One region of the Mesorhizobium sp. M0590 genome, then DNA from elsewhere that is predicted to be linked to it. Evidence: riboswitches for the same ligand, from Rfam matches in the RefSeq annotation. Region 1 holds a riboswitch; each other region holds the start of a gene.
What was found. A riboswitch is a leader RNA that binds a small molecule or an ion and turns the genes downstream of it on or off. The one in region 1 is predicted to bind cobalamin.
Positions count from the first base shown of each region.

Region 1 (3,268 bases):
CATCTGGCCCGCGTGCTTGCCCGTACCGGCCTGCTGCAGATCGATTCCGTCAGCGCCGTGGTGCGCGCCCACTATATGCCTCTTTATTCGCGGCTTGGCCCCTACAAGCTGGCGCTGCTCGACGCCGCCGCTGTCACGCGCAAGCGCATGGTCTTCGAATACTGGGCGCACGAAGCCTCCTTCTTGCCGGTCGAGACCTATCCGCTGATGCGCTGGCGCATGCAGCGGGCCGAGCGCGGCGACGAAATGTACAGCGGGCTGGCCAAATGGGGCCGCGAGCACGCCGCCTATATCGAAGACATCTATCGCGAGGTCGCCGAACGAGGCCCGATCGCGGCGTCGGCTTTCGAAGGGCAGAAGGGTTCGGGCGGCTGGTGGGGCTGGAGCCATGCCAAGCATGCCTTCGAGTGGCTGTTCTGGGCCGGCCGCATCACCACTGCGCATCGCCGCGGCTTCGAGCGGTTCTACGATCTGCCGGAGCGCGTGCTGCCGCCGGCGGTACTCGCGCTACCGGTTCCCTGTCCCGAGGATGCACATCGCGAATTGCTGCGCATCTCGGCCCGCGCCCACGGCATCGCCACGGCAGGAGACCTGCGCGACTATTTCCGGCTGTCGCCCGCCGACATCAAGGGCCGCATCGAGGAACTGGTCGAGGCCGGCGACCTGTTGCCGGTGAGCGTCGAAGGCTGGAACAAAACAGCCTATCTCCACAAGGACGCCCGTTTGCCGCGCAAGATCGAGGCGCGCGCCTTGCTCGCGCCGTTTGATCCTGTCGTCTTCGAGCGGTCGCGCACCGAGCGGTTGTTCGACTTCCACTACCGCATCGAGATCTACACGCCGGCCGAAAAGCGCCGGTATGGCTATTATGTGCTGCCATTCCTGCTCGGCGACAGCATCGTCGGGCGCGTTGACCTTAGGGCCGACCGACCGGCCGGCGTGCTGCGCGTCCATGCCGCCTATGCGGAGCCCGGCGCCTCGCTGCAAACCGCAGCCGAGCTTTTCGAAGAATTGAAGCAGATGCAGGGCTGGCTCGGCCTGGAACGCATCGAGGTGACCGCTGCCGGCGACCTCGGCCGGCCGCTCGCGGATATCGCCGCGTCATAGACGTGCGTTGACACGACTACCCCCACAAGCCTAAATCCGTTCCAGACGGTCCCCTGCCCGCAACGGCAAGGGCCAAGAGGGAATGCGGTGCGAAATCTCGATTTCAAATCCGCGGCTGTCCCCGCAACTGTAAGCGACGAGCCAAGGCCGAAAACCACTGGGATGTTCCCGGGAAGGCGGCACCCAGGCGATGACCCGCGAGCCAGGAGACCTGCCGTCTAGGACATAAGAATCCGATCGCCTGGCGGGTTTTCCGGGCAAGGAGCCTGATTTGGAACGCGACAGCAGTTTTCCGGCTGAGACAGCGGATTTATTGTCCGGCCATGGTGATTCCCCGGCCGGCGTTACCGTCATCGTCTGCTCGTCCTGCCGTGACGAGACCGGTTCGGACGCTCATCCGCGCGCCGGCGAACTGCTCGCAGAGGACACGCGCCGCGCCGCTTCCAGCGAAAACATCAAAATCCGCACCGTCGAATGCCTTGGCAATTGCAAGCGCCGGCTCAGCGCCGCCATGCTGCGCGACGGCTGCTGGAGTTACGTCTTCGGTGATCTGACCACGACCAGCGGCGCCGATCTCGTCACCGGGGCAAAGCTGTTCGCCACCTCGACGGATGGGCTCATTCCATGGCGCGGCCGTCCCGATTGCCTGAAGCGCGGCCTGGTTGCCCGCATCCCTCCCCTTGACCTTCTGAAGGACTTGATATGACCGCTGCCTCCCCTTCGCGCGTTCCCTGCACCGTGGTCACCGGATTTCTCGGCGCCGGCAAGACGACATTGATCCGCCATTTGCTCGAAAACGCCAAAGGCAAGCGGCTGGCCATCATCGTCAACGAGTTCGGCGACATCGGCATCGACGGCGAGATCCTGAAGGGCTGCGCCATCGACACCTGCCCCGAGGAAAACATCGTCGAGCTGGCCAATGGTTGCATCTGCTGCACCGTCGCCGATGATTTCGTCCCGGCGCTGGACCAAATCCTGTCGCTGACGCCGAGGGTCGACCACATCCTGATCGAGACATCCGGCCTCGCTTTGCCCAAGCCGCTGGTCCAGGCCTTCCAGTGGCCGTCGGTGAAAAGCCGCGTGACGGTGGACGGCGTCATTGCCGTGGTCGACGGACCGGCGCTGGCTGATGGCCGCGTAGCCAACGACATGGACGCCCTGCAGGCCCAGCGCGCGCAGGACGAGACGCTCGACCATGACGATCCGGTCGAGGAAGTGTTCGAAGACCAGCTCGCCTGCGCCGACCTGATCATCCTGTCGAAGAGCGACCTGATGGACGCAGCCGGCTCGGCCCGTGCCAATGCCGTCATCGGCAAGCACGTTGCGCGGGCGGTGAAGATCGTACCGACTTCGCAAGGCAAGGTCGACCCGTCGGTGCTGCTCGGCCTCGGCCTCGCCGTCGAGGACGACATTGAGAACCGCAAGACCCACCACGACGACGAGCTCGACCACGAACATGACGATTTTGACTCGTTCGTCATCGACATCGCGTCCGTGTCCAACCCGGACGAGCTCGCACAACGGGTCGCCACGGCGGCGGAGGAAGAAAACGTGTTGCGCGTCAAGGGTTTCGTCGAAGTCGGCGGCAAGCCGATGCGGCTCCTGCTGCAGGCCGTCGGTCCGCGCGTCAACCACTATTACGACCGCGCCTGGACCGCTGAAGACGACCGCCGCTCGCGCCTGGTCGTCATCGGCCTGAAAGGGCTGAACCGCCCGGCCATCGAGCGTATCCTCGCCGGCTGACCCCAGGTACGAGCCGCGATGCACATCCTCACCACCACATCCGCCTCGCTCGACGATCTCGCCGAGCCTGTCGATCTCAGGCAAACGCCTGCGGATGTCGTGGCGCTGTCCTTCACCGACAGCGACCTGGCCGGGCTGGCGGCGGCGTGGAAGGCAGATGCGCACCGCCTGCCGTCGATGCGGCTCGCCGCCTTGCGCGACCTGCGCCATCCGATGTCCGTCGACCTGTGGATCGACAGCGTCGCCCGCCACGCCAAGGTCATTCTGGTCCGCATCCTCGGCGGCTATGACTGGTGGCGCTATGGCTGCGACCAGCTCGCCGTTATCGCGCGAAATCGCGGTATCAAGCTGGCGCTCCTACCGGGCGAGAGCCACGACGAGGATTTGCGACTGATCGAAGGCTCGACGCTGCCGCGGGAGG
Region 1 is NZ_JAMYQN010000012.1:174,297-177,564, reverse strand. It holds gene NKI52_RS20890 (winged helix-turn-helix domain-containing protein) at 1-1,104, shown strand, start outside; cobalamin riboswitch at 1,134-1,337, shown strand; gene NKI52_RS20885 (DUF1636 family protein) at 1,376-1,810, shown strand; gene cobW (cobalamin biosynthesis protein CobW) at 1,807-2,847, shown strand; gene NKI52_RS20875 (cobaltochelatase subunit CobN) at 2,866-3,268, shown strand, end outside.

Region 2 (3,268 bases), on a different contig from region 1:
GAAAAGACCGAGCCGTGGACGCGCCCGTCGCGCGACCAAGTTTCGGCCCCGGCCCGCAAGCCGCCGGCAAATTCCGGCGCGTCATTGTCGGCGTGGCGCGCCCATTCGGGGTCGTCGTGCCGGCCCATCAGGCCGCGGCCATAGATCGGCACCAGCCGCGACAGGTCCTTGTGGACGCCGGGGCAGTGCAGGCACTCGTTGAAATTTTCCCAAAATACCTTCCAGTTGCAGTTTATCACCTTGCGCAGCACATGGCCGCTCAGCAGCGTTTCCAACGGCCAGTTGGCGAGGTTGCCGGATGCCGGATCGAAGGATGTTTCAGCCGAGCCGGCAGCGTCTTCCGCCAGATTGACGAAGACGAAACCGCGCCACACCGAAAGCGCGACCCGGTAGAGCGGATGATCGGCCTTGTCGAAGCCGTCCGGCAGCGATTTCGACGGCACGCGCACCAGATCGCCGTGCAGCGAATAGGACCAGGCATGGTATGGGCAGGTGATGAGCCGCGCCTTCAGCCGTCCTTCGCTCTGCTGGCAAAGCTGCGAGCCGCGATGCCGGCAGGTGTTGTGGAAGGCGCGCAACTCGCCGGTCTCGTCGCGCAGCACGACGACCTCCTGCGTGCCTATGCGGAACGTCCTGAAAGCCAGCGGCTGGGCAAGGTCGGCCTCGCGGCAGACGAGCAGCCAGTTGCGATACCAGATGGCCTCGAGATCGCGCTGATAGGCCGCGATGTCCCAATAGGCTGATGACGGCAGCGTCGGCTCGGCCCGCGTCAGGCCGTTGTAGGGACCGCGCTCATTCGGGCTGGGTTGCATGCCGGCTTCCTCCCCATCCGCCAGCCGACACCCGGCTGCGAAAATTGTCAATCGCGGCGCCGGCCGACCGGGCTTGGCGAGGCGGCGCATTCGCCACACGATCCGGCGGAATTTGGTTTGCCGGGCGCGGCGATTCTGCCTATAGTCACTGATGTCGTCGGTTCCGTTTGGAACCAAGAGGGAATGCGGTGAGGGCAAGTTGTTTGCCCAATGCCGTGGCTGCCCCCGCAACTGTGTGCGGTAGTCCTCTCCATATGCCACTGAAGGTTCGCCTTCGGGAAGGTGGGGAAGGGCGCTGATCCGCGAGCCAGGAGACCTGCCGGCGACAGGAAACTGACTTCTATGCCCTCGGGTGGAGGGCGAAAGGACAAGACATGAATACCGCTTCCGTCTCGCTCGGCGCTTCCGCCTCCTCGCAGTCGCGTCTCATGCAGCTGGCGCTTGCTGCATTCCTCGGCATTTTCGTCATGGGCTTTGTCGGCTTCTCGCATATCGATGCGGTCCACAATGCCGCGCACGACTATCGCCACTCGATGGGCTTTCCCTGCCACTGACAAGGGGCTGACATCATGACACTGTTTCGCAACGTCGTGTTCATCGCGGCGATCGCAGGGCTTGTGGCCGGCGTGGCTCTCGCCTGCATGCAAGCCTATGCCACGGTGCCGCTCATCCTGAAGGCGGAAGTCTATGAACAGGCCGGCGGCGGCCATGACCATGCCGCGGCACCTGCGACACCGGCCGAAAACGCCGCGGGCACGACGGCTATGAGCAGCGCCGCGCCGGCAGCGGCTGAAGCGATGGCTCCGGCGGAAGACGAAGGCTGGGCGCCGGCCGACGGTTTCGAACGCTTCGGCTTCAGCGTCGTTGCCAATATCGTCACCGGCATCGGCTTTGCGCTGGTCCTGGTTGCGGTTTCGGAATTCGCCGGCGGCATCGGCAATTGGCGCCAGGGCCTGTTCTGGGGGCTTGCCGGCTTTGCCGTGTTCACGCTGGCGCCGGGCCTCGGCCTGCCGCCGGAACTGCCAGCGATGCCGGCGGCCGACCTTGTCCAACGCCAGATATGGTGGTGGGCAACAGTGGTGGCGACAGCGGCCGGTCTCGGCCTTATCGTCTTCCGCAGATCGCTGCCGCTGGTGGCTCTTGCCGTGGCGTTGATCGTTGCGCCGCATATCGTCGGCGCGCCGCAGCCCGATAGCTTCGAGACGGCGATCCCGGAAGGCCTGCACCACCAGTTCGTGGTGGCGGTGACGCTGACCAATCTGGTGTTCTGGCTGGTGCTCGGCGCGGTCGTCGGCGTGGTGCGCGGACGCTTCACGGGCACGGCGACCAGCCTGCGCGACAGCTTTGCCTGACCGCGCTGCCGGGGCACTGACCCTGGTCATCGGCGGTGCGCGCTCCGGCAAGAGCGCGCATGCCGAGAGCCTGGTGACGGTCGGCCCGCCGCCTTGGAGCTATATCGCCACGGCGCAAGCCTATGACGACGAGATGCGCCAGCGCATCGCGCTGCACCGCTCGCGCCGCGGCGCCGGCTGGACGACCATCGATGCGCCGCTCGACCTTGCCGGCGCGATCGGAGCGCTGCCTGACGGCCAGCCGGTGCTGATCGACTGCCTGACGCTGTGGCTGACCAACCATATGCTGGCCGACCATGATGTCGAGGCGGAATGCCGGAGGCTGGCCGATGTGCTGTCGCGGCCGCGTGGGCCGTGGTTCGTGGTGTCCAACGAGGTCGGCCAGGGCATCGTGCCGGACAATGCGCTGGCAAGACGGTTTCGCGACGCCGCCGGCCGGCTGAACCAGGACGTCGCGGCTGTTGCCGGCACCGTGCTTTTGATGGTGGCGGGGCTGCCGCTCAAGGTGAAATGACATGGCTGATACTATCGATCCCAAGGACGAGGAACGCCACCGCGCCAAGATGGCCAAGCGCAAGGCGGTGCAGGACGCCGAGGTCGCGGCCAAGACGGTCGAGAAGGGGCTGCTGATCGTCAACACCGGACCGGGCAAGGGCAAGACCACGGCCGCCTTTGGGCTGGCGCTCAGGATGCTCGGCTATGGCAAGCGCGTCGGCGTCGTTCAGTTCATCAAGGGCAAATGGCACACCGGCGAGAAAGACGCCTTTGCCGCCTTCGGCGACCGTGTCGTCTGGCACGCCATGGGCGAGGGCTTTACCTGGGAGACACAGGACCTGAAGCGCGACATCGCGGCGGCCGAGGCTGCCTGGGCGAAAGCGCTGGAGCTGATGGCCGAGCCGTCGATCAGCCTCGTGGTGCTCGACGAGCTGAACATCGCGCTGCGCTACGACTACCTCGATCTCGAAAAGGTGGTCGCGGCGCTGAAGGCGCGTCGCGAAGGCCTGCATGTCGTCGTCACCGGCCGCAACGCCAAACCGGTATTGGTCGAGGCGGCCGATCTGGTCACCGAGATGGGCGTGACCAAGCACCACTTCTCCGCCGGCG
Region 2 is NZ_JAMYQN010000025.1:76,705-79,972, reverse strand. It holds gene NKI52_RS28950 (aromatic ring-hydroxylating oxygenase subunit alpha) at 1-812, opposite strand, end outside; cobalamin riboswitch at 954-1,150, shown strand; gene NKI52_RS28945 (CbtB domain-containing protein) at 1,187-1,366, shown strand; gene NKI52_RS28940 (CbtA family protein) at 1,382-2,164, shown strand; gene cobU (bifunctional adenosylcobinamide kinase/adenosylcobinamide-phosphate guanylyltransferase) at 2,157-2,678, shown strand; gene cobO (cob(I)yrinic acid a,c-diamide adenosyltransferase) at 2,680-3,268, shown strand, end outside.
Region 2: another riboswitch for cobalamin. It lies ahead of NKI52_RS28945 (CbtB domain-containing protein); the one in region 1 lies ahead of NKI52_RS20885 (DUF1636 family protein).

Region 3 (3,268 bases), on a different contig from region 1:
TGCCAGAGTATTATCATCCAGAAATCTATCGGGCTTTGGATGACTGGGATAAGGGTGAGGTTTCAGGAAAGCTGAAGAAAGAATGCGATGCCATCATCGCAGAGATGGGTGATCAGGAAGCCGTGCGCATGGCCTCCTATGTTCGCGTCACATATGACGACGGAGAAGATGAGTGGAACTTCTTGGATGAAGAAACCGCTACGACTTTCTTCGGATTGGAAGCTGCGACCTTTGACGTTCCCCAGTGTAGTTTCGCCGAAGTGGAGGAAGAAGGTTACTACCGAGCGCGATACGCCAACCTTGATCGCGTCGCGGTGATGGAGGTTCCAAGCGACCGTTATCACAGATTGACCGCGCCCGAGGAAGCTTAGAACCATCCACGAAGGGCGCATGTTACATCTCGACCTTGCGTGGTGCGTTTTCAGTACGAGATGACGTTAAGCGTAGGTAGTGGCAGGTAAGAGTGCTCGACCAGAAGCTCAACTGCCTCCTCAATATCGCTGCCGATGTGCCGCAGGACACGTCCACGGGAGCGTGGATAGGCGTGAAGTTCCTGCACTCCACGGTCCGCTCTCCCATCGCCGGTGTGTGCCCGACGCCATCTTGTGGACGAGCTTGGCCACCTGCACCCGGTTGTATTCCGGCTTGCGGTCCGCCTGGGCGGTCCGCCGCGATGGCTATCTCCATGTCAATCGGCGCCGAACTTTGACTGCCCGCTGCTTTTGATGAATTTGGCGAGGTCCCGCGCATAATCACTCTTGGTCTTCTCCTTGAGGCCCTGTGTCGCGAACATGTGGTCCAGCAGGGCAAACAGGTCCAAGTCCCCTTCCGCCTGTGGCGCTGGCTTGCCCTCACCGCCCTCGGCTTCCCAATTGGGGACCGCTTCTGCGTGCTGCACCGTGGCGATTGTCCGCCCAAGACGCATCACAAGATCGAACGCCAAACCGTGCGCGTGCACGACGATTTGCCGCTCAGGCCTCATTTGGACAGGACTTGAGCTAGCCCGGTGGTTTGAGCCGGGTTACCTTGAGCCGGTGGGCTGCGAACAAGCAGTTCGAGACATTGGCCTCGATCACTTCGCAACACGCCGCTGCGCCTGGCCTCGGTGTGCTCCCCCCGAAATCGTTGTGTCACATATCACCGAGGGCATCACGGCCAACAGCTTCCACATGGGCAACAGCCTCGCCATTGAGCCGAATATGGTCGCGAGCAGATCACCAACGAAGCGGTCGGAACCTCGGAGCCGAAGTTCGACGCCGAGGTGGTTCGCGTGATGCGCTAAGCAGCACCACGGCGCTTGCCGGTATGTTTGCTGCCGGCAGCCGACGAACTCCTATCCTCCTGGACAAGGGCGCCGTGCGTCATTGCTTTGATTTACCGGCCGCTCAAGGCTTCCACAGTTTTCGCTTTCGAGGCGACCTTTGGAACATGCCAGCGGAAATTTAACATAACGACATAAACATTTCTTTATGCGGCGTTGACAGAGAAGCGAACTGCTGTAATTGTCTCCCGCGTCGTGGTTCTCCGTACGGCGCTGCCGCAGCGGAGCTAAGAGGGAAGCCGGTGCGATGCCGGCGCTGCCCCCGCAACTGTTAGCGGCGAGCCAACCCCACTCATGTCACTGAGGCGAATAGCCTTGGGAAGACGGGTAGAGGCTATGACCCCGCGAGCCAGGAGACCTGCCACGGCGAATTACGTCCACGGGCGGGGTGTCTCGGTGGCCGCTGCAGCCTGGCGTTCGTGCCGGCCTGCTAGCGCCTTCCTTGTCACCGACGCCCCAACCATCGGGGTCTGGCATGACTGTCTCTCAGCAAATTCCTGTAGCAACGCTCGGCGTGCCCCGCTTCGGTCGTCGGCGAGAACTGAAATTCGCGCTTGAAAGCTACTGGTCCGGAAAATCGTCCGCTGCCGACCTTCTCACGACGGCGAAGGCGCTCCGTGCCGCTAGCTGGGAGGAGCAACGCGATCGCGGCGTGTCGAAAATCCCGTCGAACGACTTCTCGCTTTACGACCATGTGCTCGACACCGCAGCCATGGTCGGCGCCCTTCCGTCCCGTTACGGCTGGAATGGCGGCGAGGTCCCACTCGACATCTACTTCGCTATGGCGCGCGGCAACCAAGGTCAGACGGAGGATTGTGGGCACGGTGGTCACCAGCATGCGGCTCATCGGCCTGGCGTAGCCGCGATGGAAATGACCAAGTGGTTTGACACCAACTATCACTACATTGTGCCGGAACTAGACGATGATCAGACGTTCGCTCTTTCGTCGACGAAGCCGGTTGATTACTTCCTCGAGGCTAAAGCCCTCGGCATTCACACACGCCCAGTCATCCTTGGACCGGTCACCTTCCTCAAGCTGGCTAAATCGCCTGCCGAAGGCTTCGATCCCATCGCGCTCCTACCACGGCTTCTGCCCGTCTACGAGCAACTCCTGCGGAGCTTGAAGCTGTCGGGCGCCGATTGGGTGCAGATCGATGAGCCAGCGCTTGTCCTCGATCTGAACCCGAACGAACGAGCTGCGTTCGAATTCGCCTATGGCCAGCTGTCGAAAGCCGCGCCCGAGCTGAAGATCATGCTGGCTACCTATTTCGGGCCGCTGGGAGACAATCTCGAAACCGCGGTTTCTCTGCCCCTGGCCGGGCTGCATATTGATCTCGTGCGCGCTCCCGAGCAGCTGGAAACGGTGGGTCGGCTCGCACCGAAGGATCTGGTGCTCTCGCTTGGCTTGATCGATGGCCGCAACGTCTGGCGTGCGAACCTGCCCGCCATTCTCGACCGCATCAAACCGATCGTCGCCGGCTGGCCCTTGGACCGCGTCGAGATCGCGCCTTCTTGCTCGATGCTGCATGTGCCGATCGACCTCCGCATGGAGACGGAACTCGACGCGGACATCAGGTCGTGGCTCGCCTTCGCGGCCCAGAAGACCGACGAGTTGGTGTTGCTTGCCCGGGCCCTGTCCCAAGGCAGGGATGCGGTGGCAGGCGCGTTGAAAGCGTCTGCCGAGGCTGCCGCCACTCGCGTGACATCCACGAAGATCCATGACCCGCTGGTTGAGGGGCGGATCGCCAGCATTGACGACAGCATGAAGCGACGAGAGAGCGCTTTTGCCGAGCGCTCCAGAGTCCAGGCCGGCACGCTCGGGCTGCCGCCGTTCCCGACGACGACCATCGGGTCCTTCCCGCAGACGCCGCAGGTACGCAGGGCGCGGGCCGCTCATGCGAAGGGCCAGCTGAGCTATGTCGACTACGAGACCTTCCTGAAGAAGGA
Region 3 is NZ_JAMYQN010000023.1:43,464-46,731, reverse strand. It holds gene NKI52_RS27860 (helix-turn-helix transcriptional regulator) at 1-371, shown strand, start outside; gene NKI52_RS27855 (hypothetical protein) at 689-943, opposite strand; cobalamin riboswitch at 1,501-1,701, shown strand; gene metE (5-methyltetrahydropteroyltriglutamate--homocysteine S-methyltransferase) at 1,797-3,268, shown strand, end outside.
Region 3: another riboswitch for cobalamin. It lies ahead of metE (5-methyltetrahydropteroyltriglutamate--homocysteine S-methyltransferase); the one in region 1 lies ahead of NKI52_RS20885 (DUF1636 family protein).